4 regions of the Neobacillus sp. Soil_C_43 genome follow, and region 3 is predicted to be linked to each of the others. Evidence: predicted binding sites of a transcription regulator. Region 3 holds the regulator's gene; each other region holds the start of a gene.

Region 1 (2,192 bases), on a different contig from region 3:
CAAATTCTCAAAAGGATTCGCAATTTCTTTTCCAGAACCCGTTGCAGCCAAAGGAGGAAATGAATCCTCCCCAATCCTACATGCCTATGAATGGATACCCGATGATGAATCCTTATCCAAAATCAAATATGATTCCTAAACAACCAGGTGGGGTACAATCATTATTAAATTCCTTTAAGTCACAAGATGGATCGGTAGATTTTACGAAAATGGTTAATACTGCAGGACAAATGATGAATGCTGTCAATCAAGTATCATCGCTTGTAAAAGGATTTGGTGGAATATTTAAAGTATAAGAGAGAGGCTGACTCATAGCTACGTGAGTCAGCCTCATTGCTTTTAGTGCTTTTTTAATCTTCAATTTCAATCATCTTCCCTTTTTCTTGCGGGATTTTAATTTGTAGTAAACCGTCCCTGTAGGATGCTTTTACCATTTTTTCATTGATTGCATGTGGAAGTGAAATGGTTCGGGATGATTGCTGTCGAGTAATTCTTTGGCGATATAGTTTATTTATGTCGTCTTCTTCTGTTTCTAGCTCTTTATTTTCTACTGTAATGGTTAAGTAATTTCCCGAAATATTTAAATTGATTTGCTCTCTTTTTACCCCAGGAAGTTCAGCCGTGATGATATATTCTTTTCCTGTTTCAACCGTTTCTACATGAAAACCAGATCCAACTGGAAAAGGAGTTTTAAAGAAATCATCAATTGATTGTAAAAATCCCCTTACTGGTTTTTCAGTGAAGAAATCATTCATCGATTTAAATAATTCACGAAAAGGCTCAGGCAATGGTTTCTTTCCGTTATTTTTATCTTCAGGCAGCATAGATGACATAATAGTTCCTCCTCTTTCCAATATTTCACTTCATATAATATGCAGATGAAACTAGGGAGGTGCCGCCATAATATGGCTATAAACTTTTGAACGATTTATTACAACTTGAATTTCTGTGATATATATCACATTAATATTGGGTGATTGTTTGTATGCTAGGCAGTAGTTTTAGGAAAGTGAGGAAAAATACATGTTCTGTTATCAATGTGAACAAACACCATCAGGTGGTTGTAAAGTTATTGGAGTATGCGGAAAAGATGAAACCATTGCCAGTTTACAAGATACGATTATTTTTGGATTAAAAGGTATAGCAGCCTATCGAACACATGCTAACCAACTAGGATATACAGATGCTTTTGTAGATGCAACCACACATGAAGCATTATACTTAACGTTAACCAATTCTAACTTTAACGTGCAGGAACATATCGACATGGCGATGAAAGTAGGGCAATCAGCTGTCCGTGTGATGGGAATGCTTGATGAAGCCCATACAAATCGTCTAGGCATTCCAGAGCCTATCCGTGTAAGTCAAAATAAAATTGAGGGGAAATGTATTGTTGTTACTGGACATAACCTTTTTGCATTAGAAGAGTTATTAAAGCAAACAGAAGGAATGGGCATAAATATATATACCCACTCTGAAATGCTGCCCGCTCATGGTTATCCTGCATTAAAGAAATATACCCATTTAAAAGGTAATATCGGTAAAGCATGGTATGATCAGCGCCGCCTTTTTGAGGCATTTCCTGGAGCTATCCTGGCAACTACAAACTGTGTTATGCCAATTAAAGGGACTTATGCGGATAGAATGTTTACATATGAAGTGGCCGGACTAGAGAATGTAGAAAAAATTGTGAACGATGACTTTTCTCCTTTAATTGAGAGAGCATTAGAGCTTCCTGAAGCGGCAGTAGATTCAAATGAAACATTACTAACAGGGTTTCATCATGAAACTGTTTTAGGCTTGGCACCTGAAGTAATAGAGGCGGTAAAAACAGGGAAGATTAAGCGGTTCTTTGTTATTGCTGGATGTGATGCTCCTGGGCATGGAGGTGATTATTACCGTGAACTGGCAACATCCCTGCCACCAGAAGCAGTTATTTTAACCACCTCTTGTGGAAAATTCCGCTTTAATGATGTGGATTATGGGGTTATTCCTGGGACAAATATTCCAAGATACATCGATCTTGGGCAATGTAATAACTCCGGTTCAACGGTGAAAATTGCAATGGCATTAGCTGATGCCTTTGAATGTGAAATTAACGAGCTTCCAGTAAGTATTGTATTATCTTGGTTTGAACAAAAAGCGGTTGCTATTCTGCTTGGACTTTTCAGCTTAGGTATCCGAGATATCCG
Region 2 (2,192 bases), on a different contig from region 3:
CTGCGGGGTCTCCCCTGAACCATACTCCCACAGGAGTCTTCGTGCCTTCCGCTCCAATCAACAGGGTGTAAAAATCAACACTGTTCTTTAACACAGCCTTAAAAATCATTCTGTCAAAAATATTCGATAATTTCCTTTTTCATCTTACCACTTCCACTATAGAGTGACAACATTGTTAGCGTGGAAGCAAATTTTGTCATTCTACTATTATATCTCTTTCACAGCAGAACTTCTATTTTGAAGGGTTCGGTTATTTGTCATATTTGACAATCTCATGGCAATAAATCATAAAGCTATTTCAATATGAAAACGGAGCAAATTGTTTTAATTGAAATCTGAATAAAATCGTTTATTTATGTATAATTATTTAACTTTATGCAAGTTACTACTGTTTGCATAGTGATAACTAAAGGCTTGATATAACAATGTTTTCCTGTTGTTTTTAGAGTTAATAAATTTGTCACAGGTGTGTAGAAATATTCACAAATTGTACATTGGAATATACTCTTACAATGTTAGATACTACCTTTAGAGAGGTTAATCTGGAAATTAAATAGAGAAACAATCCAAGATGGGAAGGGTGAGTAAAGTGGCCATTTGGGGGAAAAAGAAGAATCAAGAAAATAATCCCGAGACTAGAGAGAATAGAAAAAAAGGCCCAATACGAAGACTTTGGCAAATGTTCCGAAGTATAGATTGGAAGAATCCAGTGAACAGGTGGAAACTGCTATTTGTTTCACTTGTAGGCTGTATTGTCGTTTTTGGAGGAGGTTATGGAGTCCTTTCGTTAACAAACTCTCCGACTTTCTGTGCAAGCTGTCACGAAATGGCACCAGAGTACTCCTCATACACAGCCAGTGCGCACAATCAAATCACTTGTGTTCAGTGTCATATTAAGCCGGGTACGATCAACATGTTGACTCACAAAATGAAATCAATGAAAGAAGTTTATTATCACGTCACAGGTGTCCCAAAACAAATTGTTCAAACAGAGGAAGAAGCTGTTTCAAATGAAAACTGTTTACAATGCCACTCGAAAAACCGATTGGTAACAGCTTCCGGCGATTTAAAGGTTAATCACAAGAAACATATTGATAAAGATATTCCTTGTATTACCTGTCATGCTGGTGTTGTACACGCAAAGATGGCCACTCGTGGAATCAACATAGAAGAAGCACGCGGCCATTGGACTAAGGAAAGTGCACAAAAATTGATGGAAAAGAAATACTTGAGACCTAATATGGGTTCATGTATTGACTGTCACGACAAAGTAAATAACGGTGAAGAGCCATGGAAAGATGTAGCGTATAACGTGCCTCCAAATCCAGAAGAAATGGAGAAAAAACTAGAAGAGAAAGAAAAAGCGGGATCTAGTGAAGCTTCAAAAGAGGATGAGAGTAAAGAAGTAACGACAGCTGAACATGATCAAAAAACACAAGAGATTATTTTACAAGCTATCGGAAAGCAAAAGAAAGATGTAAAGATTTCGATGGAGTGTAAAACCTGCCACAAGCAAACGGACATACCTAAAACGCATAAGAATGTGGATTGGAACAGCAACCACGGCACAACAGCTGTAAAACAGCTAGATAAATGTGTGAACTGTCACCAGGATTCTAAATGGGTTAGAGAAATTCCAAAAGAAGATATTCTTTCTATATTGAAAATGGGTGATCAAAAAGAAAAATATGTTCCAAATTTGACCATTGTTAAAGAGCAAGCAAGAACTAATAAATTCTGCAGTGCTTGTCACGCAGATCGTCCAGATAGTCATGGTGAAAGCAATCAATGGTTGACGTCACATGCTGTCAAAGCAAAAACAGCCGAAATGAAAGCAGAGTGTTTCGTTTGCCATGATCGTGAGAAAGCAAAAGCAGATTCAACTAACGCAAAAGCTCCGACAGATGTTTATTGTGAATACTGTCACCGTACAGGCTTCAAAGATGATAAGAAGAACTAAGGGAAAATGTTAATGAGGAGGGAAAACAATGGAAGAAGAACATAAAGACAACACCTCCCCTCCACGGACTCGCTACAAAGTATATAAATATTTAACGGTAGCACTGCTATTTATCGTCGTCTTTTTCTCAATAGGACTCATAGGAGTGGAAACGACTTCGAGTTCCAGTTTTTGCTCCTCGTGCCATGAGATGAAGCCGGAGTATTATACGTGGAAGGCGTCCACACATAGC
Region 3 (2,192 bases):
TAGCACCTGAAGCATCATCTTTCCTTCATCTTGATTAATCTCACCAGATTGAAGCAGCTTCTCAAGCACATATACCTCAAGCATTCTAGTAATCGTAAATGTATGGCTTCCTTTTTCATTCTCAAGGTAAAAACCCATGACAGCAGATGAAACAATGTTACGTTTTACTAACTCATCTTTTCCTAACTGCAAGTCAGAAATATTCGGTGAAAACATGTCTGCCAGTTCATCTAGTGATAAATTTTCTTTCATTGTTTGGATTTTATTGATTCTTCCTAAAATCTTCTCTTTTGGAAAAAAGGTCTCCTGTCCCGTAAATGTTGATTTACGTATAAACCAGTCTTCTGGAATAAGGTCCTTACGTTTCCATCTATATAACTGTCCATAGGAAATTCCCGCTAATTCTAATAGGTCTTTTTTTGAGATTAACTCCTCGCTCATGGTAAAAACCCCTTTCTGTTTATCAATGTAACATAACACTGTTACGCTTGTAAAGTTGTAACTTACATATTTTTGTAAATAAAAAAAACCTCCTACGATTGAATCATCGTAAAAGGCCTTACACTGTTCTATTCCTCTACATCCACTGTCGGATAGTGCTTTAAAAAGTAAACCAATGATTGCAGTTCCACTGCCAGGTCAATATGGTGAACCCGAATCGACCCTGGTACATTTAACCGAGCAGGCGTAAAGTTTAAAATCCCTTTAACTTCCGCTTTTACCAGTCGGTCCGTTATCATTTGCGCAACAGGAGCTGGCACCGTTAAAATAGCCACCTGAATATCACTATTTTCTAATACCTTCTCCAAATCATCCATATGATGAACTGGAACTTCGCGAATCGTTGTCCCCATTTTTTCCGGATCGACATCAAACGCGACCTCGATCTTCGTGTTGTTATTTTTTAAAAAGTTATAATTTAAAAAGGCAGTCCCCAAATTACCGACCCCAATTAACGCAACTTTTGTTAATTCATCCTGATCCAGCGTTTTCCGGAAAAAGGTTAACAAATAATTAACATTATAGCCATACCCCTTCTTACCTAATGCCCCAAAATAGGAAAAGTCACGGCGAATCGTTGCCGAGTCCACCTTTACCGCTTCACTTAACTCTGCAGATGAAACTCTTTGTTTGCCGGAAGTATGCAGGTTCTTTAAAAATCGATAATAGAGGGGCAGCCGTTTCGCTGTCGCCTGTGGTATTTTCATCGTTTCGTTACTCATATTCTCCCACACCCCATGAATGGTTTTTTAACTCTTATTTAACCTGTTCATTTCTTCTAAAATCACCGTTTTTACCGCCTGTTTTTTCCACTAAATAGGTTGGTCCAATAACCATCCCTTTATCAACTGCCTTACACATATCATAAACGGTTAAAGCACAAGCAGATGCAGCTGTGAGCGCTTCCATTTCCACACCTGTATTCCCCTTTGTTTTCACCGCTGCCTCAATATGTAATTGAAAGTTCCCTGTTTGATCCTCTTCCCATGCAAAAGAAATATTCACACCAGTCAGTGGAATGGGATGACACATAGGAATAATATCCCATGTTTTTTTAGCCGCCATTACGGCTGCAACTTGGGCAACAGCTAATACATCGCCCTTTTTCATCTCATGATTGGTTATTTTGTCAAAAATTTCTTTACTTACAGTTATGCTAGAATGAGCAAGAGCAGTACGTGCTGTCTCAGGCTTGTCGCTGACATCTACCATCTTTGCTCTACCTTCTTCATTAAAATGCGTAAATTCGGCCATATAAAAAATCCTCCTACCAAAAAATAATACACTATTTTTCCTTTTATGTGTGTGAAACTTTGAACGAATCACTAGATTTTTTATAAGAACAGCTCCTAGAAGAGTCCGAGTTATTGCTGTCATTCCGCTTATACGGTACACTAGTCCTAAGTAATAGAGGTGAATAAAATGATTTTATTGCAAGTGAATCAATTACAAAAATATTATGGTGCTGACCTTATTTTATCGAATATAAAGCTAGAATTACAAACGAGAGACCGTGTGGCCCTTGTTGGCCGTAATGGTGCCGGAAAATCGACCTTATTAAAGATTATTGCCGGACATTTGTCTCATGATGGCGGCGAAATCATCAAACCAAAAGAAGTAACCATCGGGTATCTAGCTCAGAACACAGGATTAGAATCCAAATTGACCATTTGGGACGAAATGTTAACCGT
Region 4 (2,192 bases), on a different contig from region 3:
TTGGAGAAGTATTGTGAGAACTAATCATTTCCCAAAAAGAAGAGCTAACTAGAAACAGTCAGCTCTTCTTTTTGGTTATATAGTTCCTACGAGCTAGCTTATCCGCGTCTTCCGCCTCGGCCGCCACGCTTTGTTTCTGTGCTGCGCTTTAGTGAAGATAAATTTTCTTCACTAGACTTTAAAAACTTAACCATTTTATCTTCAAATGATTCTTTAGGTTTGAAATTGCTTTTTGGACGAAAATCTTTAGAACGGTTGTCAGATCTCCCTTGTCTTGCTGGGCGTTGTGAGTAAGAAGAGGTTTGACTTTCCGGTCTATCGATTGCTTTTTTAATGGATAAGGCAGTTTTTCCGTCTTTCTCACTAATTACCTTTACTTCAACCATGTCGCCTACTTTAAGGTGGTCATTAATATCCTTAACATAGCTTTCCGCAACTTCACTTATATGCACAAGACCCGTTGTACCGCCAGGCAATTCTACGAATGCTCCAAAATTAGTGATTCCTGTTACTTTTCCTTGTACTTTGCTGCCTATTTCAACTGACATAGAAATATATTTCCCCCTCAATAATGTTAAAACCACTTCATTATAACAAATATTTCACAGGAATAAAATCTTTTTGCTGAATTAGGAAAAAGATTGAAAACGTTTAATAATCGTTAAAGAAAAGTTCACAGGAAAAAGGAATAATGTGCGGTAAAATAAAAGTATGTTAAGAACATCACAAATAAAAAGAATTTTAATAAAAGGCTGTGTTAAAGAACATTGTTGATTTTATACTCTGTTGATTGGAGTGGAAGGCGTGAAGACTCCTGCGGGAGTAGTGGTCTCGGGAGACCCCGCAGGAGGAACGACGAGGAGGCTCCCGGAACGCCCGCGGAAAGCGAAGCGCCTGGAACGGAAATCAGCAGACAACTTTAACAAAGCCTAATAAAAAAGGAGTAACATCTTATGGCATACAGCAAACCAGATCAAATTATGGAAATAACCATAGAAAATGGCACGAAGAAAACTAAAAACTCTCCATTGCAGACAGTTATCTTAGGTTTTGAAGCAGGTGCATTTATTGCGCTAGGTTATTTACTTTGCATTCGTGTAACAGCAAGCTTATCCATAAATTTGGAAGGATTAAGCAGCTTGATTGGCGCATCTGTATTTCCTATTGGATTGATTCTTACATTACTTGCAGGAGGAGAGTTATTAACAGGTAATATGATGGCTGTACCGCTTGCAAAGATGGCAAAAAAGGTGACTACTAGTAAGGTCATATTTAATTGGTTTCTTGTGACAATTAGTAACTTTCTAGGTGCTGTTTTTGTCGCCTATTTCTTTGGTCATTTAGTAGGTCTTACTGAAACTGGTCCTTTTTTAGAAAAAACGGTTAGTATTGCAGAGCATAAACTTGAAGCCACCTTTATCCAAGCGTTTATATCTGGTATTGGTTGTAACTGGTTAGTGGCTTCCGCAGTGTGGCTTTCTTATGGAGCAAATGATATAACTGGAAAAATAGCTGGGATTTGGTTTCCAACCATGGCGTTTGTGGCAATTGGGTTTCAACACGTAGTAGCCAATATGTTTGTCATTCCTGCTGCGATTTTTGCAGGCCATTTTTCATGGATACAGTATTTTACCAATTTTGTTCCGGTTTTCTTAGGAAACGCAGTAGGAGGATCCGTGTTTATTGCAATGGCTTATTGGCATGCTTATAGAAAAAAAGATATACCATATCAAGAGACAAAGGTCGTTCAATCTATCATTAAAACTGGTATACGATAAATTTTAGTATTCGTATTCAAGAAAACTTTGTAAGTAAAAAAAATACTATTTAAAAGGTTCCTATCTATAGGTACCTTTTTTTATTTCTTTCAAATTTCGGACAAAAACAGCCATATTACGTACTATTTCTTTAAGAGGGTGTCGATAAAAAAATGAATACTTTTCACAGAGATGTAACATGTAAGCCGCTTAAATGGAAAAATCAGGCGATAATAGAGATATAAACAGATGGATTAAACAGAGGGTCATTGAGGAGTACAAATTGTACAAAGGAAAGGAGGAGAACAATGAATAAACCAAATTGGATAGCCATGCTGTTAGCGGGTGGGAGGGGAACGAGACTTAATTTACTAACAAAAACTATCGTAAAGCCAGCTGTGCCGTTTGGGGGGAAATATCGTATCATTGATTTTG

The links. Region 3 encodes Rex, which represses fermentation and respiration genes when NADH is low (regulators of the CRP and FNR family bind a similar motif). Its sites were predicted from a motif close to TTGTGAAATATTTCACAA; they were not measured.
Region 1: hcp (hydroxylamine reductase) is a predicted target of Rex. The motif match lies at 947-964, and genes of this name have one in related genera.
Region 2: AC3A54_RS12395 (cytochrome c3 family protein) is a predicted target of Rex. The motif match lies at 469-486, and genes of this name have one in related genera.
Region 4: AC3A54_RS23675 (formate/nitrite transporter family protein) is a predicted target of Rex. The motif match lies at 712-729, and genes of this name have one in related genera.

What each region holds. Positions count from the first base shown of each region.
Region 1 is NZ_JBDGJV010000001.1:278,840-281,031, reverse strand. It holds gene AC3A54_RS01435 (YppG family protein) at 1-296, shown strand, start outside; gene AC3A54_RS01440 (hypothetical protein) at 1-51, opposite strand, end outside; gene AC3A54_RS01430 (Hsp20/alpha crystallin family protein) at 351-833, opposite strand; gene hcp (hydroxylamine reductase) at 1,024-2,192, shown strand, end outside.
Region 2 is NZ_JBDGJV010000008.1:67,038-69,229, forward strand. It holds gene AC3A54_RS12395 (cytochrome c3 family protein) at 710-1,960, shown strand; gene AC3A54_RS12400 (cytochrome c3 family protein) at 1,989-2,192, shown strand, end outside.
Region 3 is NZ_JBDGJV010000034.1:12,850-15,041, forward strand. It holds gene AC3A54_RS25280 (YhbD family protein) at 1-441, opposite strand, end outside; gene AC3A54_RS25285 (redox-sensing transcriptional repressor Rex) at 570-1,223, opposite strand; gene moaC (cyclic pyranopterin monophosphate synthase MoaC) at 1,258-1,755, opposite strand; gene AC3A54_RS25295 (ABC-F family ATP-binding cassette domain-containing protein) at 1,924-2,192, shown strand, end outside.
Region 4 is NZ_JBDGJV010000026.1:47,829-50,020, reverse strand. It holds gene AC3A54_RS23680 (S1 domain-containing RNA-binding protein) at 99-548, opposite strand; gene AC3A54_RS23675 (formate/nitrite transporter family protein) at 954-1,778, shown strand; gene AC3A54_RS23670 (glucose-1-phosphate adenylyltransferase) at 2,066-2,192, shown strand, end outside.